Regions from separate parts of the Paractinoplanes rhizophilus genome, predicted to be linked through region 1. Evidence: riboswitches for the same ligand, from Rfam matches in the RefSeq annotation. Region 1 holds a riboswitch; the other holds the start of a gene.

Region 1 (14,742 bases):
CGGCCACGTTCGTGCGGCTCACCCGCCGCGGGCGGCGCGCCTTCGAGGAGTACCAGGAGGCGTTGCAAGCCCTGCTCAACCCCCACCCCACCGCCCCGCCCGCCGGGCCCGGACCGACCGAGGGCCCGCCGACTCCGCTGGAGGAACAGCCATGATGCTCGCCCGCGCCGTCGAGGTGACCCGCCGCTACGGCGACACCCTGGCGCTCGACCGTGTGTCCCTCGATATCGCGCCCGGCGAGCTCGTCGGCCTGCTCGGGCCCAACGGCGCCGGCAAGAGCACGCTGCTGAGCCTGCTCACCGGGGTGCGGTCGCCCAGCGCGGGCCGCGTCGAGCTGCTCGGCGGGGATCCGCGCCGGCCGGCAAGCCGGCGGCGCCTGGGGGTCACGCCACAGGAGACCGGTCTGCCCGCCTCGCTTCGCGTCGGCGAGGTCGTCGATTTCGTACGCGCGCACTACCCCGACCCGATGTCCCGCGACGAGGTCCTCGCCCGCTTCGGGCTGGCCGATCTGGTACGCCGTCAGACCGGCGGCCTGTCCGGCGGCGAGAAGCGGCGGGTCGCGGTGGCCCTCGCCTTCGCGGGCCGGCCCGAGATCGTGTTCCTCGACGAGCCGACCACCGGGCTCGACGTCGAGGCGCGCCGGTCGCTCTGGGACGGCATCCGCGAGTTCCACACGGGCGGCGGCACGGTCGTGCTGACCAGCCACTACCTGGAGGAGATCGAGGCGCTGGCGCAGCGGGTGGTGGTGATCGGCAACGGCCGGGTCCGGGCCGACGACACGGTCTCGGCGGTGCGCGGGCTCGTGTCGGTCCGCCGGGTGAGCCTGACGTCAGCCGTGCCCATGCCGGCCCTGCCCGGTCTGAGCGCGACCGACCGCGAGGGTGACCGCTGGCACCTGCTCACGCCCGACTCGGATCGCCTGGTCCGCGACATCGTCGCGGCCGGCGTGCCATTCACCGACCTCGAAGTGCGGCCCACGTCGCTGGAAGAGGCGTTCCTGACCTTGACCGACCGGACCTCGACCGACACCCCGGAGGAATCATGTCTGCTCTCGTCCTGACGCACGCCCGCGCTCAGCTGATCGAGACCGCCCGCACGCCGATCGCGGTGATCGGCAGCGCGTTCTGGCCGGCCGCTTCGATGCTCGCCTTTGTGGTGCCGTTCGTCGGTTCCGACCCGGTTTACGCGACCTACGCGACCGCGTCGATGGTCACGTTCGCGGTGATGAGCACCAATCTTTTCCAGTACGGGGTGGGCGTCGCCGAAGACCGGGTGCAACCCTGGGAGCCTTATGTCCGGACGCTTCCCACCGGCGCATTGCCCCGCTTTGCCGGGCGATTGCTCTCGGGCTTCGCCTTGATGGTGTTCTCCCTTCTGCCGGTCGTTCTGATCGCTTGGCTGTGCACCGCGGCCACCGTTACGCCGTTGTCCTTTTTGGTCGCTTTGATCGCGACTTTTGTCATTTCCGTTCCCTTTATCTTCATGGGATTGGCAATCGGGTACTCGGTACCGCCGAAGGCCGCGGTCGTGGTCGCGCAGGTGCTGTTCTTCCCGCTGGCCTTCGGTGGTGGGCTGATGACCGCGCCGGGCAGCGCACCCGGCTTCGTCGAGGATCTCGCGCCCTATCTGCCGACCGGCGCGTCGGTCCGGCTGATGTGGGCGGCGGTCGGCGACTATCCCCTGCAGATCGGCTCGATATTGTCCTTGCTCGCGTGGATTGTCGTGCTCGGCGGGGTGGCCCTGTGGGCCTATCGACGGGACGAGGGTCGTCGATTCAGCTAGGAAATCGACACTTAATCCCAACCAAAGGAAGTCGATGCGACGATGCGCTCATGACCGCATCGACACCCGGCTTTCCGACCTGGGTGGATCTGGGAACGGCCGATCTCGAGGGGGCACGGCGCTTCTATTCGGCGCTGTTCGGGTGGGGCTTCGAGGACGACGGGGCCTATACCACCTTTCTCCTCAACGGGCGGCCGGTGGCGGGCGCCGGGCCGCTCTACGACGCGGGGCAGCCGACCGCCTGGAGCACGTACATCGCGACCGACGACGCCGACGCCGTGGCGGCCCGCGTGGCGGCCAACGGCGGCAAGGTCCTGGTGCCCCCGTTCGACGTGCACGACCAGGGCCGCATGGCGGCGTTCCTGGACCCGGGCGGCGCGCCGTTCAGCGTCTGGCAAGCCGGCACGATGTACGGCGCGGAACTGTTCGACGTGCCCGGGAGCCTCACCTGGAACGAGCTGAACGCCCGCGACCTGGAGGGCGCGCACGCGTTCTACGGCGCGGTCTTCGGCTGGCAGTTCCGGCACAGCTCGATCGGCGACATGCCGTACCTGGTGGCGAAGCGCAACGAGACGCCGATCTGCGGCATCCAGCCGATGACGGCCGAGAACTGGCCGGCCGACGTGTCCCCCCATTGGATGGTCTATTTCGCGGTGCACGACTGCGACCGCTCGGCCCAGCACGCGCTGGCGCTGGGCGGCCGGGTGCTGTTTCCGCCGGCGAGCTTGCAGTTCGGGCGCTACGCGGTGCTCACCGATCCGCAGGGTGGCATGTTCGCGGTGCTGGCCTCCCACCGCCGGCACTCGGCTTGACGCCGCGGCCCCGCGCTCAGCCCCGGCCCGGAAGCGGTCGGCGCCGCGCTCAGCCACGCACCGGGACCACCAGCGGGCCGTGCTCGCCCTCGATCACCCGGACCCGCACCCGGTAGTGCTCGGCCAGGTTGCCCTCGGTCAGCACGTCCCGGGGCGTGCCCGCCGCGACCACCTTCCCGGCCGCGAGCAGGACCATCCGGTCCGCGTACTCCCCCGCGGTCGTGAGGTCGTGCATGGTCGCCAGCACGGTCAGCCCCCGCTCGGCCCGCAGCCGGTCGACCAGCTCGAGGACCTCCTGCTGGTGTCCGATGTCGAGGGCGCTGGTCGGCTCGTCGAGCAGCAGGATCCGCGCCCCCTGGGCCAGCGCCCGGGCCAGGAACACCCGCTGGCGCTCGCCGCCGCTGAGCGTGTCGAGCCGCCGCCCGGCGAACCGTTCGAGATCGAGCTCGCCGAGGACCTGGCCGACGGTGGCAAGGTCGGCGGCCGACTCGCGCCCGAGTGGAGGGACATAAGGGGTACGCCCCAGCAGGACGTAATCGAATACCCGCATGGCGGGCGGCACCACCGGCGACTGCGCGACGGTGGCGACGGTCTTGGCCCGCTCCCGGCGATGCAGTTTGTCGACCGCGACGCCGTTCAGCTCGACCGCGCCCTCGAACGGCAGCAGTCCGCCGATCGCCCGCAACGCCGTCGACTTGCCCGCGCCGTTGGGCCCGATGACGGTCACCCACTCGCCGGCCCCGACGTCCAGGTCGACCCCGTCGACGATGAGCGCCCGCTCCAGCCGCACCCGCAGTCCCGCGACGACGACGGCCCGCTCGGGGTCGCTCCCGCCTGTCGGGCCGGGACCGGCGGCGTCGCGCTCGGGCTCGCGCGCGCTCGTCAGGCCGGGACCGGCGGCGTCGCGCTCGGCGTGCGTCGCGTCGACGGCGTCGCGGTCCACATAGGTCGGGCCCGCGCCGTCACGCTCAGCATGCGTCAGGCTGGCGCCGTCGCGCTCGGCATGCGTCGGGCCGGCCGCGTCATGGTCCGCGTTTCTGGTCATGGGGCGGCCGTCCGCGTCGTCCGCAGCACGACGATGAAGAACGGGGCGCCGAAGAAGGCCGTCACCACCCCGATCGGGATCTCGGCCTGGCCGCCCGCCGTGCGCGCCAGCAGGTCGGCCAGGGCGAGGAAGGCCCCGCCGAACAGCACCGACAGCGGCAGGATCGAGCGGTAGCTCGGGCCCGCCAGCAGCCGCATGGTGTGCGGGACGATGATGCCCACGAAACCGATCAGCCCCGACACCGAGACCGCCGCGGCCGTGCCCAGCGAGGCGGCGACGATCAGCAGGTAGCGGCTGCGCTGCGGATGCAGGCCGAGGCCGGTCGCCTCCTCGTCGCCGACCGTGAGCACATCGAGCTCGCGTCGTTGCGAGAGGACGATCGCGCCGGTCACCGCGGCATACGGCAGCACCAGCAGCACGTCGTGCCAGCCGGCGGTGGCCAGGCGGCCCAGCAGCCACGAGTAAACCTCGCGCAACGTGTCGACGTGCTGCTGCATCACGTACGTCTGAGCGGCCGCCAGAAATGACGAAACCGCGACCCCGGCCAGGATCAGGGTGGCCGGCGAGCGATCGCGGCCGCCGGCCGCGCCCAGGATCCAGGTCAGCGCCACCGCGATCAGCGCGCCCGCGAAGGCCGCCACCGGCACGCCGAACGGCAGGCTGGTCGTCGCGTCGCCGGTGGTCGACCGGAAGGCGATCACCGCGGTGACGCCGAGGCCGGCTCCGGCGGCCACGCCGAGCAGGTGCGGGTCGGCCAGCGGGTTGCGGAAGACGCCCTGGTAGGCGGCACCGGCCAGGGCCAGCATGCCGCCGACCAGCAGACCCAGCACGACGCGCGGAAGGCGTAGCTCGAGGAGGATGGCCACCTCGCGCTCGGAGAGGCCGCTGTGCAGCCGTACGCCGGGAATGAGATTGAGCAGCTCGGCCGCGACCCCCGCCGGAGGCAGCGCGACCGAGCCGAAGGCGAGGCCCGCGACCAGCGCGACCAGAACCGCGAGAACGCCGCCGGCCAGCCACGCCGGCTTCAGGCCGGCGGGCCGCAGTGCTCGCTCGCTCGGCCGCGCTTCGCGCAGGCCGGAAATCACGCCGGAACCTTGGCCACCGCGTCGGCAACGGACTGCACAAGATCAACCGTACGGGGACCCCAGCGCGACGCGATGTCGTCGTCGAGCGCGTAGATCTGTTTCGTCTTGACGGCGGTGATCGCCTGCCAGCCGGCGCGGGCGGCCACGGTCTGCGCCGACTGCTGGCAGCACTTGCTGTCGGCCAGGAAGATCGTGTCGGGGTCGGCCTTGACCAGCGCCTCCTGGCTGAGCTGCGGATAGCCGCCCTTGGCGCCGTCCGGGTCGGCGGCATCGGCCACATTGGTCATGCCGAACAGCGAGAAGATCGAACCGATGAAGGTCTTGGACGTGACCGAGTACAGCGTCGGGTCGAGCTCGTAGTAGTAGCTCAGCGGCTCGGTGCGGGCCGGCGCCCCCTTGACGATCTTGTCGATCTGGGTGGCCATCTGCTGGTGCAGCGCCTCGGCCTCGGCCACGTGCCCGGTGAGCGTGCCGAGCTGGGAGATCTCGGAGTACGTGTCGTCCATGCTGACCGCGGCGGGCGTCAGAAAGACCGGGATCTTGAGCTTGTCGAGCTGATCCACGATCTTGTCGGTGTCGTTGGAGAGCAGCACGAGGTCGGGGTTCTTGGCCGCGATCGCCTCGGCGTTCGGCTTGAAACCCGACAGGTCGGTCTTGGGGGCGTTGTCCGGGTACGTCGACTGGTCGTCGACGGCCACGACCTGCGGGCCCGCCCCGATCGCGTAGAGCATCTCGGTCGCGGTGGGGGTGAGCGAGACGATCCGCTTGGGCTGTGCATCGAGCGTGAGGTCACCGACGGTGACCGGGTACGTGACGGCGCCGGCCGACGGCGTGCCACCGTTCGAGCCGCCATCGTTGTCGGTGTCGTCGGTGCTGCCGCAGCCGCCCGCGAACAGCAATGTGGCAGCCGTCGCCGCGGCAATGAACACGCGTTTCATCGAATCCTCCTGTCGGCCGGGCAAGCGGTGTGCTTCGCCGACAGGACGCGGTCAACCCGGGCCCGCCCGCGAGGCGCCCCTCCCCGAGAGCGCTACTTCGCGACCGGCGCGCAGGCGACCTGGCTAGACCTCACCGGGGTCGATGAGGCATCACAGTTGCGGGACAGCGCCGGATTCCCACCGGCTTCGCTGCGACGCGGTCCCCCGCACGTTATCCCACCCCACCGGCGACGCTCGCCGCGGTGCTCGCCTGCGGGGAAACGCACCATTTCGCCGCGGGCCGGCTCGGCCGACTTTTGGCGGCTTGTCAGACCCTCTTCTTGGAGGTCTCGGCCTGCTTGGCGGCTTCCGGCGCGGCCTTCTCGGTGGCGGCGAGGTCGGCCGCGCGGTCAGTCTCGGCGGCGGGCTCGGCCACGCGGTCGCTCGCGGCGACGGGCTCGGCCGGGCGGTCGCTCTCGGCGACGGGGCGGTCAGCCAGGGCGGCGCGGTCGCCCTGGGCGGCGGCGCCTTCGTCGCCGGCCAGGGCCGCGCGGAGGCGCTGCTTTTCCGCGGTGCGGCGCGAGGCCGCGTCGGCCAGCTGCTCGCCCATCTTGTTGCGCCAGTCGGCCAGCAGGAAGTAGGAGAGGACGGCCGACAGCAGGAGCGCGACCATCGCCTTGATCAGGATGTTCAGCGGGAGCGGCAGGAGTAGCGCGAAGAACAGCACGAACAGGCCCAGGCGGCCGAGCGTGTACTTGACGGCGGGACTCATTCTTCTCTCCCTAACCCGCGCGGTGGCTCAGCCACCGGAGGCCGTAGAACCAGATCAGGCAATAGACGACCGTGAACGAGCCGGCCCCGGCCAGGCCGCTGGCCAGTGCCGGAAAGACGGGCGCGACCAGGCCCACGACGATCAGCCCGGCCGCCACACCGAAGCCGGCGGCCAGGACGGCCACCACGACCCGGTAGGCGCCCTGCTCTCGCGCGGCCCGGAACTCCTCGGTGAACAACCACAGCGGGAGGATCAAGGCGAGCCAGCCGCTCGTGTTGCCGAACTCGGCCGTCCGGGTCAGCGCCAGCACCCCCTCGAAGGCCAGCAGCAGCACAGCACCGATCACGAGCCCGGCCAGCGCGGTGCCGAGCAGATCGCCGACGGTGGCCAGGCGTCCGCTGGGGTCGCGGCGCGGGCGCCGCTCACTCTTGGTCTCGGTCATGACACCCCGAGGGTACGCCGTACCGAAGTGTCCCCTTACGCCCAGACCTGCTGCGGCTCGCTGCGTCGGTCGGCCAGGCTCGGGGCCTCGTCGTACTCACGGACGACCTCGTAGCGCGTGTTGCGCTCGACCGGGCGGAAACCGGCGTCCCAGATGAGGTGCAGCAGGTCGTCGCGGTGCATCGTGTGCGGCGTCCCATACGCGTCGGCGTCGTGGGTGATTTTGTATTCGACCACCGAGCCGTCCAGATCGTCGACGCCGAAGTTCAGGGAGAGCTGGGCCACCGACAGGCCGTGCATGACCCAGAAGTTCTTCAGGTGCGGCACGTTGTCGAGCAGCACCCGGGAGACGGCGAACGTCTTCAGCGACTCGGCGGGCGCTGCCATCGTCGTACGCGATTGGAGCCTGTTTCTGATCTTGCCGTCCTGGGAGTCGACGAAGTCGTGCTGGTAACGCAACGGGATGAAGACCGCGAACCCGTGCGTCTCGTCCTGCAGCTCGCGCAGTCGAAGGACATGGTCGACGCGGTGCCGTCGCTCCTCGATGTGGCCGTAGAGCATGGTGGCGGGCGTCTTCATGCCTTTCTCGTGGGCGAGGCGGTGGATGCGCGACCAGTCCTCCCAGTGGCAGTCGTGGTCGACGATGTGCTGCCGGACCTCCCAGTCGAAGATCTCGGCGCCGCCGCCGGTCAGCGACTCGAGGCCGGCCTCCATCAGCTCGTCGAGGATCTCGCCGGCGGATAGCCCGCTGATTTTTTCGAACCACTGGATCTCGGTGGCGGTGAAGCACTTGAGCTTGACGCCGGGGAGCGCGGCCTTCAGCTCGCGGAGCACGGTGGGGTAGTAACGCCACGGCAGGGTGGGATGGAGGCCGTTGACGATGTGCAGCTCGGTGAGCCCTTCGCCCTCCATTTCCTTGGCTTTGCGGACCGCCTCGTCGACGCGCATCGTGTACGCGTCCTTTTCGCCGGGTTTGCGCTGAAAGGAACAATAGGCGCAGCTTGCACTGCAAACGTTGGTGAGGTTGAGGTGCCGGTTGACGTTGAACATCACCCGCTCACCGTTCAGCTCGACGCGCCGGTGGTGGGCCAGCCGGCCGAGCCAGGCAAGATCATCCGACGCGTACAGCGCGATGCCGTCCGCGCGGGTCAGCCGATCTCCGGCGTAGACCTTCTCTTCCAGCTCACGCTTGAGTCCGGCGTCCATGTGCTGCCCCTTCCCTCATCTGGTCGTCGAGACTACGGCTCCCCTCCGACAAGAAACTCCGACCCCAGCGCGGAGGCGTTCCATGTCATGCTGTCGTTCTCTGGATTCCCAGCCTTCTTTCACCTTCGATCAATCGACAGGCCTGCGCGGCATGCGGTAAGCAATGAAGGGGACACCGCACGGACGGGGAGCAGATGGCGACAGCACGACAGGCAGACCGACGAAACCGCACGGCGCATCCTTGGTGGCGCCCCGCGGTTTACTCGGCTGCCGCGACCGCGGCCATCGCGGCGCTGTTCAATCCCGTTCCCGCGCTCGCCACGCCCGGCGCGCCGCCGGTACCGGGCGCCCCCATCGCGGTTCCCGACGTGGGCTCCCGCCCGATGGCGCTGGGCACGCTCGTGCTGCCCGGGCAGGCCACCGCCACGACGCCCGCGGTCACGCCGGTCATCGGCGCCGCGACCAGCCCCGCCCTCCAGCAGATCGAAAAGGGCCGGGCCGAGATCGCCACGATGGGCGACGAGCTGATCCAGGTCGGGCAGGACCGCGATCTCGCCAAGGCCCAGCAGGAGACCGCCGCGCAGAAGTACGAGCAGTCCGTCGCGCTGATGCAGGACGCGCGGTCCGCGGCCGCGTCCGCCGCCGCCAAGTCGGTGATCGAGGCCGCGGCGATGCCGCCCGGCGCGTTCGACTCCGGGCTCGCCGGCCTCGACGACCTGGCCCGCCTGCAGCGCGGCGACACCGGCACCGAGCTGGCCGCCGCCCGGCAGCTGGAGACCGCCGAGACGTCGGTCCAGCTCACCCTCGACGAGGAAAATCTCGCCAAGCAGCGATACGACGAGCTGGTCAGCAAGTACAACAAGCTCAACACGCAGCTCGGCAAGAAACAGACGGCGCAGCAGGCCCTCGAGCTCGCGCACGCCGACGAGTTGACCGCGGCCGAGGCCACCGAGACCGCGACCGACAGCCGGCTCGGCGCGCAATACCTGGCGGGCGCCAGCGCCGGCCGCGGCGCCGACCCCAGGGCGATCAAGGCGCTCGAGTTCGCGCTGGCCGAGCGCGGCGACCCATATCTGTGGTCCGCGGAGGGCCCGAACGCGTACGACTGCTCCGGCCTGATGTGGGCGGCGTACCGGTCGGTCGGGTTCCAGCTCGCACGGGTCTCCCGCGACCAGTACTGGCAGACCCACGAAAAGGTCGTCGACCGCTACTCGCTGCTCCCGGGCGACCTGCTGTTCTTCAGCTACTCCAACAGCTGGCGCGGCATCCACCACGTCGCGATGTACGCCGGCCAGGGCCCGATGGGCCAGGGCCTGATGGTCGAGGCGCCGCGCACCGGCCTCAACGTCCGGCTCGTCCCGGTCCGCTGGTCGCGGCTCTTCCAGGCCACCCGGGTCTTCGGCTCGGTGCCGGGCGTCACCGAGGGCCCGACGCTCGGCCGCCCCGACCCCGACACGGACGGCCCCACCACGCCCGACAACACCACGCCGGCGACGACCAGCCCGACGCCGAGCCCGTCGGCCACCACCAGCAAGCCGGGCACGACGCCGCCCACGACGCCGGGGACGACGAAGCCGACCACCGACCCGACGCCCACCAAGCCGACCACCGACCCGACGCCCACAGGGACGCCGACCACCGAGCCGACGGGCGAGAACCCCACGTCGCAGCCGACCGGGACGCAGACCACGACCCCGAGCGGCGCCAACTCGTCGAGCGGCTCGAACCCGCCGTCCGGTAACTCCTCGGCGGCGGCTTCGTCCCCGACCTCCTCGTCGACGTCGTCGGCGGCATCGACGTCCACCTCGTCCGCGCCGACGACCTCGACCTCCACCTCGTCGGCCTCGACCCCGTCGTCGTCGAGCACCAGCTCGGCCACCGCGGCCGAGCACGCATCGGCGTCCGCCTCGGCGAGTTGATCGGTACGGCTATCGTCCGCCGGGGCGGTAAAGATCGCCTTTCCGGCGGTAAGGACCCGGCCGCGCGAGTGGCCGGGTTGGTGCCGGGTGTGCTGACGCGCACGGATATGGCACGGTAAAGGCAGCGCCCGACGTCCCGGACCGTCGGCATGCGCGGTCGGGAGGTTTCATGGACGAGCGGCAGGCGACGCCGGACAGCGACGGCACGAGGCCGGCTACCGGTGACGACCAGGAGGCGTACGCCCCTCCGCCGCCGCCTGCCCCGGGCGCACTCTGGTCCGCGCCCACCGCGGCCCCGCCCACCCCGAATGCGCCCACCTCGACCTCACTCACCTCGATCCCGCTCGTGGCGGGCGGCCCCTCGAAGAGCGACGCTTCCAAGAGCGAGCCTTCCAAGAGCGACGCTTCCGAGAGCGACGCTTCCGAGAGCGAGCCTCCGAGGAACGAATCTTCCGAGAGCGAATCTTCCGAGAGCGAATCTTCCGAGGGTGAGGATTCGACGAGCGAAGCTCAGGCCGACAAAGACTCCGCCGACAAGTCGGGCGAAGCAGGCAAGCCCGCGGTTGCTCCGGTGAGTGTCTCGGCGAGCGGCCGGGCGACCGTCGGAAAGCCTCCAGGGTCGGTCAGTGCCTCGGCCCCGGTGTCCGGTCCCGGCCGCGTGTCCGGCTCGTTCAGCGCATCGGCTCCCGTTTCCGGTCCCGGCCGGGTGACCGGACCCGGGCGCGTCACCGGCTCCGCTCGCCCCATCAGCCCGTCCGGTCAAAGCATCGCGCCCGAGCGGGTCGACGGCTCGTCACGTCAGCTTCCGGCCACGCCGAGCTCCGGCGCGGCCCGCGCTGCCGTTCCCGGCGCCATCAACCCCGACCCTGGCGCCGTGCGTGCCGGATCCTGGCCGAGCGGCCAGGCGAAGGTCTACGGCGGCCGCCCGGCGGAGTCGCCGTCCGCAGACAAGCCCGCCGACCTCATCCCGTCCGACCCCAAGCAGACCGACCCCAAACTGTCCGACCCCAAACCGTCGGACCGCAAGCCGTCCGATCCCCAGCCGTCGGACCCCGGGCCGTCGGATCCCAAGCCGTCCGACCCCAAGCCGTCGGAGCCCAAGCCGTCGGACCCCGAACCCGCGGAGCCCAAGCCCGAGCCAGGCCCCGGAAAGCCGGAGCCGGAGAAGCCCGAGCCGCCCCGCCCGGTCCCGCCGACCAGGCCCGAGCCGGCCCGGCCCGACCCGACCAAACCGTTCGAGCCGCCGGCGCCGTTCCCGCAACCGGGACCGCAGCCCGGCCCGTTCCCGAGTCCCGTCCCGCCGGGCCCCGGTCCGTCTCCGGTGCCGCCCGGCCCGGGTCCGTCGCCCATCCCGCCCGGTCCCGGCCCGTTCCCGGTGCCGCCGCCCGCGCCGAGCCCGGTCCCCGACCCGCCCGGCCCCAACCCGATCCCCGGCCCGCCGCAGCCGGTCTTCCCACCCCCGCCGAGCATCCCGCCGGCGACCGCACACCAGGGCAACCCGGCAGCCGCACACCCGGGCAACCCGGCCACGCACCCGGGCAACCCGGCGGCGCACCAGGGCAACCCGGCCGCACAGCACGGCAACCCGGCCGCACACCAGGGCAACCCGCCGGTGGCCGCGCACCAGGGCGGCGTTCTCCCGACGTACACGATGCCGCCCTCGACCCCCGCCCGCCCGGCCGCGACGCCGCCGCCTCAGCACCCGTTCGGGGTCGGCGGACCGGCCTCGGTCACCCAGCCTTTCGGTGCGACTCACGCCCCCACCGCCCAGGTGAGCCCGCCGCCGGTCGATCCGCCGGCGTTCGATCCGGCGGCCACCACGGCCCTTCCGCAGCAGCGCGGGCCGGGCGGCACGGTCTACGGCACCGGTGGCTATCCGTCGATCGACACCACGATGCCCGTCTCGACCAATCCGGTGGAGAACTCCGGCTCGCTGACCGGCCACATCCTGGCCCAGGGCTGGCGTGACGAGATCGTCGACCGGCGGCGCAGCAACGTCAAGGTGGCGATCGCCATGATGGTGGTGCTGGGTTTGCTGGTGACGGTGAGTGTGGTATTCCTGTTCACCGCCGGGAGCGCCTTCACCGACATGATTTCGGGGATGTTCGGCTGAGCTACCCTTGCGGAGTTTGCGCCGATGGGTGAGCCTGCCCACTGCCGGTGCGGAATGCGGTCGGCGTCCCAAACGTTGAGCCGTACACTTATGACAGTTGTTGACGCGGCGTGCCTTCACGGAGCACGCCACGGGCGTTCTTGCGGGCATTACAGCGGCGGGCTCATGGCAGCCGCGGCGGGCCATTCGCGAGCATGCGCCCCCGTAGAGAGGTTCTCTTGACCACTTTCGCTGATCCCAGCACGTTCCCGTCCGTTTTCGAAAACCCCCAGGTAGACCCCGTCCAGGCCACAACCGCCCAGACAGACGCAGTCCAGACAGACGCAGTCCAGGCAGCAGAAGAGACGCAGACCACGGCGGCGATCGAGACACCGATCGAGACGCCGGTCGAGATCACCCCGAAGAGCTTCGGCGATCTTGGTCTGCCGCCCGAGATCGTGCGCGTGCTCACCCGCGAGGGCATCACCACCCCGTTCGAGATCCAGGCCGCGACCATGCCCGACGCGCTGTCCGGCCGGGACGTGCTCGGTCGCGGGCAGACCGGCTCCGGCAAGACCCTGGCGTTCGGCCTGCCGCTGCTCACCCGCGTCGCGCAGGGTGGCCGCGCCCGGCCGCACCACCCCAAGGCCCTGATCCTGGTGCCGACCCGCGAGCTGGCCATGCAGGTGGCGGACGCGCTCCAGCCGCTGGGCCGCTCGGTCGGCGTCTTCCTCAAGACCGCGGTCGGCGGCGTGCCGTACGACCGTCAGATGGACGCCCTGCGCCGCGGCGTCGAGGTGATCGTGGCCACCCCCGGCCGCCTCGGCGACCTGATCGAGCGGGGCGCCTGCAAGCTCGAGGACGTCGAGGTCACCGTGCTCGACGAGGCCGACCAGATGGCCGACATGGGCTTCCTGCCCGAGGTCACCGAGCTGCTGGCCAAGACCCCCGCGAACGCGCAGCGCCTGCTCTTCTCGGCCACTCTCGACGGTGACGTCGACACTCTGGTCAAGCGGTTCATGCACGACCCGGTCACGCACTCGACCGCGCCGGTCGAGGCCAGCGTGTCCACCATGGACCACCACCTGCTGATGATCCCGCCGCAGGAGAAGTTCCCGATCACCGCGGCGATCGCCAACCGCGCGGGCAAGACGATCGTCTTCGCCCGCACCCAGATGGGCGTCGACCGCCTGGTCGAGCAGCTCCGTCAGGTGGGCGTCCGGGCCGGCGCGCTGCACGGCGGCAAGACCCAGCGGGTCCGCACGCGTACGCTCGCCGAGTTCAAGGAGGGCCGCACCAACGTCCTCGTGGCGACCGACGTCGCCGCCCGGGGCATCCACGTCGACGGCATCTCGCTGGTCGTGCACGTGGACCCGCCCAAGGACCCGAAGGACTACCTGCACCGGGCCGGCCGCACCGCACGGGCCGGCGAGTCGGGCGCGGTGGTCACGCTGGTGCTGCCCAAGCAGCGGCGCAGCACCCAGGTCATGATGGGCAAGGCCGGCGTGGCGCCGGGCGAGGTAAGGGTCCGGCTGGGCGACGAGAAGCTCACCGAGATCACCGGCGCGCGCGAGCCGTCGGGCGTCCCGGTGGTGGACGAGCCGGAGCCCCGGCGCGGCGATCGGCCGCGGGGCCGTTTCGGCGACCGGCCGCAGCGCTCGTACGGCGATCGTCCGCAGCGTTCATACGGTGACCGTCCGCAGCGCTCGTACGACGACCGCCCCCGCCGGGACGGCGACCGCCCGCAGCGCCCGTACGGCGACCGCCCGCAGCGCACCTACGACGACCGCCCCCGCGGCGACGGCGACCGCCCGCGCGGCGAGCGCTCCGAGCGGGGCTTCGCCCCGCGCAACGGCGAGCGCACGGGCGGCTTCCGTCGCGACAACCAGCGGAACGATCGCCGCGACGGCTCGTCGACCCGCTTCGGCGCCCGCCCGGCTCGCACCTACTGAGGGCACCCCGCCCACTGAGGGCGCCCGCACCCTGAGGCACACCTGTGATCCCCGGCAGATTTTGCCGGGGATCACTGGCATTGTGGGACCATGCCGACGATGCCCAAGTCGCTGTTCTGGGAACGACGGGACACCGCTGGGGCGGAACACGCCCTGGTGGACGCCCACAGCGGCCTCTACGCCCGCGGGACGGTCCTGGCCGTCGATCCGATCCCCTTCACCTGCCGCTACGAGCTGCGCACCGAGCCAGGCTGGTCGACCGCCCACGTGGACGTGACCGCCGAGGGCGCCGGCTGGGTGCGCAGCGTCCGGCTCGAGCTGGCCGCGGGCCGCTGGCGCGCCACGACGGCCGAGCAGGGCGACCTCGACGCCGTGCTGCGGGCCGGCGGCCACGCGGGCGCCGGCTTTCCCGGCATCGAGGATCCCGATCAGCTGTACGGCGCGTTCGACGTCGACCTCGGCGGCTCCCCGCTGACCAACACGCTCCCCATCCGACGGCTGGGCCTGCTCAAGGCGGAAACCGGCGTCTCACACCGGATCAGCGCGGCCTGGGTCCTGATCCCCAGCCTCGAAGTGGTCCAGGCCGACCAGATCTACACGCCCCTCGGCGACAACAAGATCCGGTACGCCAGCGAGACGTTCAGCGCCGATCTCACGGTCGACGACGAGGGGTTCGTGCTCGACTACCCCGGCCTCGCCGCACGAACCAAACGACAGTA
Region 2 (14,742 bases), on a different contig from region 1:
GCACGCGGTGAACAAGAAGGGCGACGGGCCGACCCGCACGAGCAACAGCGTGAAGCCGACGGCCGAGGTGCCCGACGCGCCGACCGCGGTCACCGCCGAGGCGAAGCCGGACGGCACGGTGGCGGTGAGCTGGCCCGCGGCCAACGGGCAGGGGCTGGCGATCAAGCGCTACACGGTGACGGCGATCTCCGAGGGCGGCAGCGCCCCGATCGGCGAGGCGACCGAGACGTCGCTGACGATTCCGGCGGGCCAGCTGGCGTACGGCAAGCAGTACGCATTCACGGTGGTGGCGGTCAACGAGCGCGGCGCCGGTTCCAAGGCGTCGCCGGTCAGCGGCAGCGTCGTGCCGTTCACCACGCCCGGCCGCCCCGACGACGTCCAGGCCGCCACCCTGGGCGACCAGGCCGGCGCGGTCGGGGTCACCTGGCAGGCCCCGGCCGACAACGGGCGCCCGATCACCAAGTACGTGGTGGCGGCCGGCGGCAAGACCGTCGAGCTCACCGACGGCAGCACCGCGGCGACGCTGACCGGCTTCGACAACGGGCAGACCGTCGCCGTGGAGGTCCGCGCGGTCAACGAGGCCGGGCCGGGCGAGGCCGGCACCGCCACGGCGAAGACGCTCTCCACGCCGAAGGCCACGATCACCGGCGTCAAGCCGACCGCGGTGTCGGCGACCGTCTCGTTCACGGTGGACGCGGGCGGCGGCACGGCGACCTGTTCGGTGAGCGCGTCCGGCGCCGGCTCGGCCTCCGGCAGCTGCAGCTCGCTGACCGTCACCAAGCTGACCGCCGGCACGGCGTACACGTTCACCGTGACCGCCAAGAACAAAGCCGGCAGCGTCACGACCACCGCCAAGGCCACCACCGACAACCTTGTCGGCACGGCCACCTGCAGGAACGGCCAGGACGGCGAAACCGCGACCTACTGTGACAAGGACGTCGCCGGCCGCAACGGCAACGAGATCTTCAGCACCACCCGGCAAGACAACGACAAGCAGGTCGGCTGGGCCAAGCCGGGCACCAAGCTGACGGCGTACTGCAAGAAGTCCGGCGAAGAGGTGTACGCCTACATCTACAACAACGAGAAGCGCAGCACCTGGTGGGTCCAGGTCAACTACTCCGGCAAGAACTACATCCCGTGGGCGTGGCTCAACCTCGAGGGCGGGGACGACATCAACGACCTGAAGACCTGCTGAGGATCGGCCCACGTGCGCACCGAACCCCTGCCGCCGCAGCACATCGAGGGCTTCGCCCGGGTCGCCGCGGCACTGGCCGACCGGATCGGCGCGGTGGTGCTCGGCAAGCCCGAGGTCGTGCGGCTGGCCATCACCGCGCTGTTCGCGCAGGGGCACGTCCTGCTCGAGGACGTGCCCGGCGTGGGCAAGACGACCCTCGCCCGGGCGCTCGCCGCGTCCATCCAGGGCCAGTGGCGGCGCATCCAGTTCACGCCCGACCTGCTGCCGTCCGACGTGGCCGGCGTGACCATCTTCAACCAGGCGAGCCGCGGCTTCGAGTTCCATCCGGGCCCCGTCTTCGCCAACATCGTGATCGCCGACGAGATCAACCGGGCCTCGCCGAAGACCCAGTCGGCGCTGCTCGAGGTGATGGAGGAGCGGCGGGTCACCGTGGACGGCGTGCCGCACCCGGTGCCCCAGCCGTTCCTGGTCGTGGCCACGCAGAACCCGGTCGAGATGGACGGCACGTACCGCCTGCCCGAGGCGCAGCTCGACCGCTTCCTGGTGAAGCTGTCGGTCGGCTACCCGAGCGAGGAGGTCGAGATCGAGGTCCTGCGGGGCGCCGCGATGCGGTCGCCCGACGCGCTCGAGCCGATCACCGACACGGCGATGATCGGCGAGATGGTGCGGATGGCGATGCATGTGCACATCGCCGACCCGCTGTACGGGTACGCGGTGCGCCTGGCCGCCGCAACCCGCAACCACCCACAGGTACGGGTCGGGGTCAGCCCGCGCGGGGTGATCGCGCTGACCCGGGCGGCGTGCGCCTACGCGCTGATCCAGGGACGCGGATACGTGCTGCCCGAGGACATGAAGGACCTGCTCGGCCCGGTCTTCGCGCACCGCGTGCTGCTGTCGGCCGACGCGCAGCTGCGCGGGGTGACGGCGGCCGAGGTGCTCGACGACGCGGTCCGGTCGGTGCCGGTCCCGCTGCCCGACGGCAACCGCGTCACGGCCGGGGCGTGACCGCCTCACACGGCGCACCCGCCGAGCCGCCCCGGCCCGGCTCGCCCAGCGCCGCACCAACGGGCGCGCCTCCCGCGTCGCGACCGGGCGCGCCCTCCGCCGAGCCGCCGCTGCCGGTCGGCAGCGCTCCGCCGACCGGCAGCGGCCCGGCGTCCGGCAGCGGCCGAGCAGCGGGCAGCGGACCGGCCACGATGCGACGGGGGCGTGCGGGGCGCGTGGCCGGCCTTGGCGGCATCAGCGCGCGGGGGATCGGTCTTCTGGTCGGGGCCGTGGTGCTGCTCTTCGTCGGGTTCCGTTATGGCTATCCCGACCTGGCGCTGCTGGGCGCGGTCGCGCTCGTGGCGCTCGTCTGCGGGGTGGGGTTCGCGCTGTGGCGGCCCCGGCTCGGCGTCGAGCGGGTCGCCGACCCCGACCGGGTGGCGCGCGGCGAACCGGCCCGGATGACGCTGACCGTGCGTAACACCAGCCGGGTGCGGGCGGCCAACCTCGTCGCGACCGATCGCTGCGGGCCGGCGACCGTGCCGGTCCCGCTGCTGCGCCTGCGGCCGGGGCACGACACCACGGTGGACTACCCGGTCCCGACGAGCCGGCGCGGCGTGGTGCCGATCGGGCCGCTCAAGGTGACCCGGGGCGATCCGCTCGGGTTGATCACGCTGGCCCGAACCTACGGCGGCACCGCGTCGGTCTGGGTGCATCCGCGGATTCACCTGCTGCGGGCCGTCCCGGCCGGGATCTCGCGCAGCCTCGACGGCCGGATCGACAAGGTTCCGCACGGCACCATCACGTTCGACTCGCTGCGCGAATACGTGGTCGGCGACGAGCTGCGGCGGGTGCACTGGCGCAGCTCGGCCAAGGTCGGCGAGCTCATGGTCCGCGAACAGCTCGATACCTCCGAGCCGACGATCGTGGTGCTGCTCGACGACCGGGCCGCGGCCCACCCCGAGCTGCGCGACGGCGTCGCCGACTCGTTCGAGGCGGCCTGCGAGGCGGCGGCCTCGATCGTGGCGGCCGCCGTGCGCGAGGATTTGCCGGTCTCGCTGCACCTGGTCACGTCGACGGCGACCGGGCCGTTCCTGGACGTGCTGACCGAGGCCACCCTGGGCGAGGCGGAGCTGGCGGCCACGTTGCGGCGGCTGCGCGCGCAACGGCTGGGGGACACGCTGGTCTTCCTGACCGGGCCGGGCGGGCGGCGGGACCTCGGGGCGGTCAGCGGGCTGCGCGGGCCCTATCCGGTCGTGCTCGCCGGGTTGTTCGGCGATCGGGACGCCGCGCCGGTCTCGAGCGGCGACGGCCTGATCGTCATCGAGGCCGAGAACGGAGTCGAGTTCGCGGCCGCCTGGGACGGAGTGCGCGGATGGTGAGGTGGGCGCGCTCGCTCGTGGTGGCCGCCGCGCTGGCCGGGATGATCGCGCTGGCCGGGCTGGTGCTGGGGCGGATCTACGCGGATTCGCTGCTCGTGGTGCTCGTCGGCGGCGCGGGGCTGGGGTCGGTCGGGCTGAGCGTCGCCGTCCGGCGGCTGCCCAACTGGGCGGTGGCCCCGATTTCGGCGGTGCTGCTGACCGCGTACACCATCGGGGTCTTGAAATGGGCCGCAGGCCGCGCCGAGATGACCGGTCCGCTCGTGCAGATCGCCCGCGACTCGCTCGGGAACGGGATTCCGCGGCTGCTCACCGCCATGATCCCGGTCGAGCCCACGCCGGACACCGTGGTCGTGCCGGTGATCGCGGCGTGGCTGGCGGGGCTCGCGGCGACCGAGGTGGCGGTGCGCGCGGGACGGGTGCTGCTCGGGCTCGTGCCGGTGACGGCGCTCTATGCCGGCGCGCTGTATGTGGTCGGGCCGAACGCTTCGACGGCCGGCGGGACCACGCTCGGGTTCGCCGGGCTGGCGATACTCGCGCTGGCGACGAGCAATCGGCCGGCCCGGGCCGAAGGGCCGACCAAGGTGCGGGGGAGCGCGGCAGCGGCGGGGCTGGTGGCGGTGCTGGCGTTCGCGGCGGCGATCGGGCCCTGGATCGGCGGCCAGGTCTCAGCGACGCCGGTCGACCCGCGCCGCTATGTGCAACCGCCGCAGGTGGACAGCCTGGACGAGAGCCCGCTCAACCGGATCTCGGGGTGGATGCTGGCGCCGGAGCAGCGGCTCCTGGAGGTGTCGCCGGTGCCGGGCCGCAAGCGGATCCGCCTGCGACTGGCGGTGATGCCCGACTACGACGGCATCACCTGGCGGGTGGGAGCGACCTATCGCAACGCCGGGCGGGTGCTTCCGCAGCAGCCGCGCCTCGCGGACGCGACCGTCGACACCGTACGTCAGCAGATCACGATCGACGGCCTGACCGGCCGGCTGCTCCCCGCCGTGCCCACACCGGCCGAGATCACCGGCGCGCGCGTGGCCTTCGACGCCGCGACCGGCACCGTGATCGCCCCCGCGCAGTTGGCGGCGGGCCTGCGCTACGACGTCGTCTCCGCGGAGCAGACCCCCGACCTCGACCTGCTGCCGGCGGCGGACGTGCCCTCCGGCGGCGCGGTGGCGCGCTACCTCACGGTCGGCGACAACGTGCCCGAGCCGATCCAGCGCCTCGCCGAGCAGCTCGCCGAGGGCAACGGCGCCGCCTACGACCGGGCCGCCGCCATCGAGGAGTTCCTGTCCGAGCACTACCGCAAGGTCGCCGACGCGCCGAGCGGTCACGCGTACCCGAATCTGTCCTTCTTCCTCTTCGGCCCTCGCGATCAGGGCGGCCAGGTGGGCACCTCCGAGCAGTTCGCGGCGTCCTTCGCCGTGCTCGCGCGGCTCACCGGCCTGCCCAGCCGCGTGGTCGTGGGCTTCGACGCGCCGGCCGCGGGTGGCGCCGTGACCGGCGGCGACGCGATCGCCTGGCCCGAGGTGCTGTTCGACGGGCTCGGCTGGGTGCCGTTCGACCCGATGCCGAAGAACAAGAATCCCCGCCCGGTCGAGGAGGACTTCACCCCGAAGCCCACCAAGCCTCCGTCCCCGCCCTCGGAGCCGCCGCCCTCCGTTGCGCCGTCCTCGTCCTCGGCGCCCCCGGCCGCGCTCGCCGCCGATCCCGGCAACGGTCCGGGCGCCGTCGTGGTGGCCGGGGGAGCGTCCGGCTCGGTGCTGCTGGTGCTGGTCGCGGCCGCCCTGGTCCTGCTGGCGATGCGGCGCTCGCTGCGCAACCGGCGGCTGTTCGAGGGCACGCCCGACGCCCGGATCGCCGGGGCGTGGGCGGAGCTGAGGGATGCCTTGCGCTTGGCGGGCCGGCCCATGCCGTCCCACCTCGCGGCGACCGAGGCTGCGGCGTACGCGGCCACGCCCGCACCCCCGAAACCGGGCCGCCTGCGCCGCGCCACGCCGGAGCCGGCGCCTATTTCTGGCCCGGCGCCTGCGTCTGGCCCGGCGCCTACTTCCGGCCCGGCGCCTATTTCTGGCCCGGCGCCCATGTCCGGCCCTGTTTCCACGCCGGACCCGGCTCTCGCGTCCGGCCGGGCGCCCACGGCCGAGCGGGCGCCGTCCGTCGCGGATCCACCGTTGCCGCCGCTCGACGAATTGGTCGCGGGGATCAACACGGTGGGGTTCGCACCCGGGGCGGCCGACGACGGGCAGGCCGCGCGGGCCGGGCGGCAGGCGGTCGAGTACGCCACCGCGCTGCGAGCCCGGCGGTCCTGGTGGCGGCGGATCTGGTGGAGCCTGCACCCGGGACCGCTGCGCTGGCATCGTGATTGATCGCGCTTCCGCTGCGCCTTTGCCGCGCCTCTGCTCGGGCCTTTGCCGCGCCTCTGCTCGGGCCCTCGCCGCGCCTTCGCCGCACCTTTGCTGGGCCCTCGCCGCACCGTTGCTGAGCCGCCGCCGATGGCACCGCTTCAGCGGCCCGTTCCTCCGCGACTAATTGCCTTGTCCGGCGCGGCGGCCACCCCTACCGTGGAGAACACCACCGGCCACCACGGTTCAGGAGACCTCCGATGATGACGCAGAGCCAGCAGCTCTCCTCGTCCCGCAAGCAGATCCGGAAACGGTAGCGCCGGCACGCTCTTCCCGCCGCCGCTCCCGATCCGGGGCCGGCGGCTTTCTTCTATGTGGTCCGGCTTTCATGTGGTCCGGCCGAATCCCTTGGCCGCCGCACGAGTCGCCGTAGCTCAGCCGGTTGGAGCGCCGCCCTGATAAGGCGGAGGCCGGTGGTTCGAACCCACCCGGCGACACGAGACACAACTGCATGGAGACGCCAGCCGATGGGCGCCGGCCGCGGTCCCGAAAACCGTTGGGGGTAACACCCGTGGGCGTTCGACTCGCCCCGTCTCCGCTGCGCGCCGCTAGCTCAATTGGCAGAGCTGCTGACTCTTAATCAGTAGGTTCGGGGTTCGACTCCCCGGCGGCGCACTTCCACGCCGGGTGGGCCGACGCGCGATTGCGGGAGCCAACGGTCAGCTGCCGTAGATGCGGGTCGGGGTGATGAGGACGGCTGCGCGGCCTTGTTCGCGCATGACGCGGTCGTACTCGTCCCAGTTGTCGTGGGTGCCGCCGGCAGCGGTGAAGATCTCGCGCAGCAGCAGGCGCAGCTCCTCGGCGTCGAGCTCGTCGGGGCCGGCGATCTCGGCCCGGCCCTCGACGGTCGCGTACTGCCAGCCGTTGCGGAACGCCACCGCCAGCTGCGGGCGGGCCCGGAGGTTGGCCAGCTTGACCTTGCCGTACGTGACGAAGGCCAGGCGGTCGCCGATGATGCCGGTGTTGACCAGCGAGGACTGGATGGTCTGGTCGGCGCGCAGGGTGGAGACGATGGCCAGGCCGTGGTCGGCCCGGCTCAGCTCCCACGCCGCGGAGAGGGTGATTGCCACGCCGCCAGCCTAGGGCCTCGGTCGAAGTCGGGGCCGGAACGCCGACTTCGACACGGACCGTAGATCGGGACCAAAGTCCCTGTCGGCGGGGACCGGGGCGGGCGACGCTGGGTTCGTGGACAAAACATCACTTACCGAGCTGGCGGAAAAGAGTCTCGCCGAGGCGCGTGACACGAACAGCGGGCGCAGCGCGCACACGGTGCACGGCGGGCATGCCAGCACGTTGCGCCAGACGGTGGTCGCGCTGGTGGGCGGGCGGCGGCTGGACGAGCACGAAAGCCCGGGCGAGGCGACGCTCTACGTGCTCGCGGGGCGGGTGCGGCTGACCTCGGGCGAGGACGGTCAGGAGGCGGGCGCCGGCGACCTGGTGGTGATCCCGGACGCGCGGCACGCGCTCGAGGCCCTCGAGGACAGCGTCGTGCTGCTGACGGTGGCCAAGCTGGCCTGAATCGAACTGCCCGGAGCCGAGCTGCCCCGGATCGAGCGGCCCTGGATCGAGCTGCCCTGATTAGGGTGATGGCGTGACCCCTTCGGAGGCCCTTCGAGGGGCGGAGGCGCTCGGGCCCTACTTCATGTGGGAGCAGTGGCAGGAGGACCGCGGGTGGCGGCCGCTGAGCGAGCTGCTTGATGCCGGCGTGGTGGCGGAGCGGGTCGAGGTGGCGCGGCAGGCGCTGGTGCGCAGGTCGGGGCTGAGCGCCGAGCAGATCGGCGCGCGGGAGGTCGCGTCGATCACCTTCCTCGGGTGGGCGTCGCGGCTGGTGTCGCCGTTGCTCGGGGCGGTGGCGATCAGCGGTGTGCTGCCGCGGGCCGAGATCGGGCACCTGTGGTGGCGGCCGGGGCCGGAAAGTCCGCTGCCGATCGCGTGTTCCGAAGCGACCGAGGGCGACTTCGACCTCGACGTCGTGGGGGCGCTGCTCGAGGTGGTGAGCGAGCGGTTCGCGCTGCCGGAGCACCTGCTCTGGGGAAATGTGGCGTCGGCGCTGGGCGGCGCCGCTGGGATGATCGCCGACTCGGCGCCCGAGCATGCCGCCGAAGCTGCGGCAATTGTGGAGCGGCTGTTGCGCCGGGCGCCGCTGAAGGACACCGCGGTGCTGGCGCAACCGGACCGCACGAGGGCGCGGTGGTTTCTGGTACGGCGGAACTGCTGCCTCTACTACCGGATCCCCGGCGCCGGCAAGTGCGGGGACTGCGTGCTGACGCCGGAGGCGCTCCGGCGTCAGCACTGGGACGGCGTCCTCAGAAGTCGTCGTCGAAGCTGACCGTGCCGGTCACGCCGACCTGGTAGGCGGAGACGCGGCGCTCGAAGAAGTTGGAAAGCTCCTGCACGTCCTGCAGTTCCATGAAGGCGAACGGGTTGGCCGAGCCGTACAGCGGCTCGATGCCCAGCACGGCCAGGCGGCGGTCGGCCACATGCTCGAGGTACGAGCGCATGTCGGCCAGGGACATGCCGGAGACGCCCTGCCCGAGCAGGTCGTCGGCGAACTGGACCTCGCAATCCACCGCCTCGGCGAGCATGTCGCGCACCTGGGCCTCCATGGCGGCGTCGAAGAGGCCGGGCTCCTCGGCGCGGACCTGCTCGACGACGTCGAACGCGAAGGCCATGTGCATCGACTCGTCGCGGAAGACCCAGTTGGTGCCGCTGGCCAGCCCGTTCAGCAGCCCCCGGGACCGCAGGAAGTACACGTACGCGAAGGCGCCGTAGAAGAACAGGCCCTCGATACACGCCGCGAAACAAATGAGGTTGAGCAGGAAAGCCCGCCGGTCTTCTTTCGTCCGCAGCTCGCGGAGCTCGAAGACGGAGTCGATCCACTTGAAGCAGAACTCGGCCTTGCGGGCGATCGACGGAATGTTCTCGACCGCGGCGAACGCCTCGTTGCGCGCGGTTTCCGAGGGGACGTAGGTGTCCAGCAGGTTGAGGTAGAACTGGACGTGCACGGCCTCCTCGAAAAGTTGCCGGGAAAGATAGAGCCGGCCCTCCGGCGAGTTGACGTGCTGATAGAGGTTGAGCACCAGGTTGTTGGCGACGATGGTGTCGCCGGTCGCGAAGAAGGCCACCAGCCGCGAGACCAGATGCCGCTCGGCGGGCGAGAGGCGGGACAGGTCGGCCAGATCGGAGTGCAGGTCGACCTCCTCCACGGTCCAGGTGTTCTTGATGGCGTCCTTGAAGCGGTCGAAGAAGTGCGGATACTTCATCGGCCGCAGGGTCAGGTCCATTCCGGGATCGAGCAGCATTATTGGCAGGCCTCGCAGGACTCGGGGTTTTCCAGGGAGCAGGCGAGCGCTTCGGCGTCCGCGGCGGTCTGCACCGGGATGACCGCAGCCGGGACGACCGCAGCCGGGGCGACCGCGACTGTCGCTTGCTGGATGCGCGTCGCCGGCCGCGAGCGCAGGTAGTAGGTGGTCTTCAGGCCGGACTTCCAGGCGTGCAGGTACATCGACGAAAGGCGGCCGATGGTCGGCGCGCTCAGGAACAGGTTCAGCGACTGCGACTGGTCGATGTAGGGGGCGCGGGCGGCCGCCAGGTCGATCAGGGCACGCTGCGGGAGTTCCCACGCGGTGCGGAAAATTTCGCGTACGTCCGCGGGCAGCTCCGCGATGCCTTGCACGGAACCTTCGGCGCGCTTGATCTGCTCCCGGATCGGCGCGGTCCACAGGTCTCGCGCCTTCAATTCGCGTACCAGATAGGTGTTGATCTGGAGAAACTCACCGGACATGGTTTCGCGTTTGAACAGGTTGGACACCTGCGGCTCGATGCATTCGTAGCAGCCGGCGATCGAGGCGATGGTCGCGGTGGGCGCGATCGCGATCAGCAGCGAGTTGCGCAGCCCGGTGGCCGCGACTTTCGCTTTGAGCTCGGCCCACCTTTCCGGCTGCGCCGGCTCGGCTCCCCAGAGGTCCGGGTGCAGGTCACCCTGGGCGGCGCGGGTTTTCTCGTACGCCGGGTGGGGCCCGAATGTCGCGGAAAGTTCGGCCGACGTTTCCAGGGCGGTGAGGAAAATTTCCTCCTGGACTCGCGTCGACAGCTGGCGGGCCTCGGCGGAGTCGAACGGCAGGCGCAGCGTGAAAAACGCGTCCTGCAGGCCCATCAGACCCAGGCCGACGGGACGCCAGCGCGGGTTGGAGGCGGCCGCCTGCCGCGACGGGTAGTAGTTGATGTCGATGACCCGGTCGAGGAAGACCACCGCGGTCCGGACCGTGGCCCGCAACTTTTCCCAGTCGACCCCGGACGGCGAGACGTGGGCGCCGAGGTTGATCGAGCCGAGGTTGCAGACCGCCGTCTCGTCGTCGCTGTTCACCTCGAGAATTTCCGTGCACAGGTTGGAAAGGTGAATGGTGGCGCCGGGCGCGCCGGTCTGGTTGGACAGCGCGTTGGAGCGGTCCTTGAACGTCATCCACCCGTTGCCGGTCTGCGCCAGGGTGCGCATCATCCGCCCGTACAGGTCACGGGCCTTGATGGTTTTGACGGCCTTCTTCTCGGCGTTGCGGTAGGCGAGGTCGAACTCCTCGCCGAACAGGTCGGGAAGCTCGGGGGCGTCGGAGGGGTCGATCAGCGACCAGTCCTCGTCGGCCTCGACCCGGCGCATGAACTCGTCGGGGATCCAGTTGGCCAGGTTCAGGTTGTGCGTGCGGCGCGACTCCTCGCCGGTGTTGTCGCGCAGCTCGAGAAACTCCTCGATGTCCGGGTGCCACGGCTCGAGATAGACGCACGCCGCGCCTTTCCGGCGGCCGCCCTGGTTGACCGCCGCGACCCCGGCGTCGAGCGTTTTGAGGAACGGGACGATGCCGTTGGACTTGCCGTTGGTCCCGCGGATCAGCGCGCCGCGGCCCCGGACGCGGGTCCACGAGATGCCGATGCCGCCGGAGAACTTGGAAAGTTTCGCGACCTGGTGGTACCGCTCGTAGATGGAGTCGAGCTCGTCTTTCGGCGAATCGACCAGGAAACACGACGACATCTGGGTGTGCCGGGTGCCGGAGTTGAACAGCGTCGGCGAGCTCGGCAGATAGGCCAGCGACGACATGAGCCGATAGAAGCCGATTGCCTCGGCCGGGGTCTCGGAGAGCCCGCAGGCCACCCGGAGCAGCCAGTACTGCGGGGTTTCCACCACGGTTCGCAACTGCGGGTGGCGCAGCAGGTAGCGGTCGGCGACGGTGCGCAGCCCGAAATACTCGAAACTTTTGTCGGCGGCGACGTCGATCGCGTCGTCGAGTTTCCGGGCGTTGCGGGATACGAATTCGGCGGTCGCGTCGCCGATCAGGCCCAGGTCGTGGCCGTAGCGGATGGATTGGCTGAAGCTGGCGACGCCTTGCAGGCGAACTTCCTTGTCGACGTACGCGGAAAGCAAGCGAGCCGCGAGCCGCGAGTATTGCGGCTCCTCGCCGATCAGCTCGGCGGCCGTCTGGATGGAGAGCTTGTCGAGCTCGGCAGTGGTGGCGCCGTCGTAGAGCCCGCTGATCGTCTTGGTGGCGACCCGCATCGGATCGACCTCGTCCAGGTCGGCCGCCCACCGCTCGACCGCCCGCACGATTTTGTTGACGTCGACCGGTTCCAGGTCGCCGTTGCGTTTCCGTACCCGCATGTCCGTCCCCCTCGTGGTGAGGACGCGCAGGGGGACGCCACCGACGTACGTCAAAGCCGGCTGATGGCGTCGGCCGTCCCGCGCGGCCTTCGACCGCCGCACGCCGGGCGGCATGCGGCGCGCTGGCAGGTCTTCGGACTCGTGGGCGTGCTGCACGCGCCTACCGGCCGTCGCTTCCCAGGCCCGGGCCCAGTGCTCGTGACGGCTTTCGTTCCCACTCACCGCTGCGGGGCAGTCCCGGATTTCCACCGGGTTCCCTCTTGCCTCGACGCTCCTCATCGGAGCGCCGAACCAGCTGCGGAAGACACCATATATGGGTACGGGGGTGCCAGTGCAACCCCACATGATGTGTCGGCGTGTCGCGTGACCGAGATCGCCACACGTGTGCCATGCTCGTGCATCCGGTGATCAGGGGAGGATGCACGGTGACCGACGACAGGCCTCCGCTCAGGGATTTGCCCCGCTTCGTGGAGTGGGTACGCGCCGGCTACGGATCAACGCTGGTCGACTCCCGGCGATCCGCCGAACAGCGGGCGCGTGAGTTGCTGAACCAGTCTGCCGGCACGATGACCCTGGATCAGGCGCTGGAGTTGGGGCGACTGTTCAACACGGGCGAGTGGGACGGCGTCACGCACTACAACCGGTTCAGCCCCGCATTCGTGGGTGCGACCATGAGCCGGGTCGTCGACCCGCTCGACGAATTCAACCAATGGACCGAGCGGCTGTGGCGGCGTCCGATCGACGAGTCGCTGACGTTCGTGGACCAGATCCTGAAGAACGCGCAGGCGTTCCCGGGCGCCGGCCGGTCCTATCCGACCATGCTGATGTACCTGCGCGATCCCGATCGGTACGTCATCTGGCTCCAGGTAACCCATCAGGCCCTGGTGGGGCTGGGCCGGCTCACGGAATCGCGGGGCCGCGGGGGTGGCGTCGGGCGATACCAGCGCTATTGCGATGCGGCGCACCAATTCGCGGCCGAATTCGGGCTGGCGCCGCAGGAGATCGACGCGGTGCTCACCGCGGTCGCCCGTGCGCAGGTCGCTCCGGCGGCGCCCGTGCTCATCCCGAAAACGAGAGCGCACCCGCTCACCGAGGTCGCGGAGAACACGCATCTGCCGCTCGACCAGCTGGAGGAATGGGTTGCCCTGCTCAAGGGCGGCAAGCGCCAGGCGCTGCTCTACGGGCCGCCCGGAACCGGCAAGACCTTCGTCGCCGAGGAACTCGGCCGGCACCTCGCGGGGGCCGACGGCAAGGTTGAGACGGTGCAATTCCACCCGTCCTTCTCCTACGAGGACTTCGTCGAAGGGCTGCGGCCGACGACGAACGCCGCTGGCACCATCGGATACCGGGTGCGGCCGGGAGTGTTCAAGCAATTTTGCGAGGACGCCAGGAAATCGGAGGCGACGCACGTCTTCATCATCGATGAGATCAATCGCGCCGAGCTCGGTGCGGTCCTCGGCGAGCTGATGCTTCTGCTCGAATACCGGGTCACCAAGTCGGTGCTGCTGCCGTACTCGCAGGAGCGGTTCTCGGTTCCTCATAACGTCGTAGTGCTGGCCACCATGAACACGGCCGATCGGAGTCTCGCGCTCGTCGACTTCGCGCTGCGCCGCCGGTTCCACGCGTTCCAGTTGCTTCCGAGCCGGGAGGTGCTGAGCGCGCATCTGGGGCAGGGCGAGTCGGCCGACCTGGTGCTGCGATTCTTCGATCTCGTCCAGCTGGCGGTGGACAACCCGGACTTCGCGCCGGGACATTCATACTGGATGGGCGACGACGCCACCGCGGCGGGACTGTTCCGGATCTGGCGTTACGAACTGCTGCCGTACCTGACGGAGTACTGGTTCGAGCATCGTTCCCGCCTGGACGACCTCACCACGAGCGTCACCAAGATGCTGGCCGAGGAAGCCTGATCGTGGAGGTGGTGGAGTATCGGCCGGCCCAATTGCGGCTGGCGGCCGCTGAGCTCGACTACCTGCTCGGGTTCGTGCGGGCAGCCTCCGGATCGCGGGTCCTGCGGAGCATCACGCCGACGCGGGAGCCGGGCGTCTTCGAGGTCACGCCGGGGTCCTTCGTCGGTCGGCTGGGCCTGCCCTCGGGCCGCTGGATCGACTTCCTCAGCCGGTTTCCGCTGAGCGACGTCGTCCAGCTGATCCGGCAGTCGGGCCGCCGGCCGGTACTCGCCGGCACACTGCCCGCCGACGCCGTCGCGCGCAACTTTCTCATCGACGCCATTGCTCTCGCGTACACCCGTGAGGTCGAGCACCTGATCGGCCGAGGCCTGGTCAAGGGGTACGAGCCCAGGCGCTACGCCTGGCCGCCCTATCCCGGCCGGCTCGATGTCGCGCACCATGTCAGCAAGCTGGCCGCTCGCCCGGACCGGCTCGCCACCGTCGCCCGGCGGCTGACGGTCGACATCCGGGAGAACCGGGCGCTCGCCGCGGCCCTGGACGTGCTTGCCCGCGTCCCGCTCGGCCGCAACGCCGCGGTGCGAGTCGCAGCGCTCGGGCCGGCTTTCCACCGGGTTTCGCGCACATCGTGGCGGGCCGACGACGTCGGGCGGATCCGTCTGACGAACCTGACGGTGCCTTACCGGCAGGCGCTCGCGCTCGCCGAGACCATCCTGCGGTCGCAGTCGCTGGCACCCACATCGGCGGGACTCGCCGGTGGCTCGCTGCTCTTCCACATGCCGAAGGTCTGGGAAACCTATGTGGCCCAATGGCTGCGGCGGACGTGGCCGCAGCACGACGTGCGCGCACCCTACTCCTTCGCGCTGACGAAGGACGGGCAGACGGCGGAAGCCGACGCGACGGTCTGGGCCGGGAACCGGCTCGTCGCGCTCTACGACGCCAAGTACAAGTGGCCCGACCACGCGCCGGACCGCGCCGACGTCTACCAGATGGTCACCTACTGCGAGCGACTCGGACTGCCCGAGTGCACGCTGGTCTATCCGGTGGAGGCGGCGCGGCCGGCCGTTACCGTCGGGTCGCGGACGGTTCACGTGCTCGGGCTGATGCCGAGCCTGGACAAGGACGTCGTCAGCGGCTGATTTCGCGGAGCCGGGCGTGCACGCCCTCGTACGCGCGCACCCCGCCGAGAAATTTCTTCTGGACTTTCGCCAGCATCGTGTAGTTGGGGTCGCAG

The links. A riboswitch is a leader RNA that binds a small molecule or an ion and turns the genes downstream of it on or off. The one in region 1 is predicted to bind cobalamin.
Region 2: it holds a riboswitch for cobalamin, as region 1 does, so the genes downstream of both, ACFQS1_RS34455 (ribonucleoside-diphosphate reductase subunit alpha) here and ACFQS1_RS10520 (ABC transporter substrate-binding protein) in region 1, are expected to answer to the same signal.

The regions. Positions count from the first base shown of each region.
Region 1 is NZ_JBHTBJ010000005.1:298,091-312,832, forward strand. It holds gene ACFQS1_RS10490 (winged helix-turn-helix domain-containing protein) at 1-155, shown strand, start outside; gene ACFQS1_RS10495 (ABC transporter ATP-binding protein) at 152-1,060, shown strand; gene ACFQS1_RS10500 (ABC transporter permease) at 1,042-1,782, shown strand; gene ACFQS1_RS10505 (VOC family protein) at 1,833-2,594, shown strand; gene ACFQS1_RS10510 (ABC transporter ATP-binding protein) at 2,644-3,390, opposite strand; gene ACFQS1_RS10515 (FecCD family ABC transporter permease) at 3,636-4,724, opposite strand; gene ACFQS1_RS10520 (ABC transporter substrate-binding protein) at 4,721-5,662, opposite strand; cobalamin riboswitch at 5,772-5,896, opposite strand; gene ACFQS1_RS10525 (DUF4229 domain-containing protein) at 5,970-6,413, opposite strand; gene ACFQS1_RS10530 (hypothetical protein) at 6,424-6,855, opposite strand; gene mqnE (aminofutalosine synthase MqnE) at 6,891-8,060, opposite strand; gene ACFQS1_RS10540 (C40 family peptidase) at 8,429-9,979, shown strand; gene ACFQS1_RS10545 (pentapeptide repeat-containing protein) at 10,288-10,554, shown strand; gene ACFQS1_RS10550 (hypothetical protein) at 10,854-12,092, shown strand; gene ACFQS1_RS10555 (DEAD/DEAH box helicase) at 12,311-14,023, shown strand; gene ACFQS1_RS10560 (putative glycolipid-binding domain-containing protein) at 14,114-14,742, shown strand, end outside.
Region 2 is NZ_JBHTBJ010000043.1:28,419-43,160, reverse strand. It holds gene ACFQS1_RS34505 (fibronectin type III domain-containing protein) at 1-1,195, shown strand, start outside; gene ACFQS1_RS34500 (AAA family ATPase) at 1,208-2,200, shown strand; gene ACFQS1_RS34495 (DUF58 domain-containing protein) at 2,416-3,561, shown strand; gene ACFQS1_RS34490 (transglutaminase TgpA family protein) at 3,555-5,918, shown strand; tRNA gene ACFQS1_RS34485 (tRNA-Ile) at 6,318-6,391, shown strand; tRNA gene ACFQS1_RS34480 (tRNA-Lys) at 6,497-6,569, shown strand; gene ACFQS1_RS34475 (TIGR03618 family F420-dependent PPOX class oxidoreductase) at 6,614-7,024, opposite strand; gene ACFQS1_RS34470 (cupin domain-containing protein) at 7,140-7,472, shown strand; gene ACFQS1_RS34465 ((2Fe-2S)-binding protein) at 7,546-8,283, shown strand; gene ACFQS1_RS34460 (ribonucleotide-diphosphate reductase subunit beta) at 8,261-9,256, opposite strand; gene ACFQS1_RS34455 (ribonucleoside-diphosphate reductase subunit alpha) at 9,256-11,601, opposite strand; cobalamin riboswitch at 11,709-11,912, opposite strand; gene ACFQS1_RS34450 (McrB family protein) at 12,027-13,511, shown strand; gene ACFQS1_RS34445 (5-methylcytosine restriction system specificity protein McrC) at 13,514-14,647, shown strand; gene ACFQS1_RS34440 (acetamidase/formamidase family protein) at 14,637-14,742, opposite strand, start outside.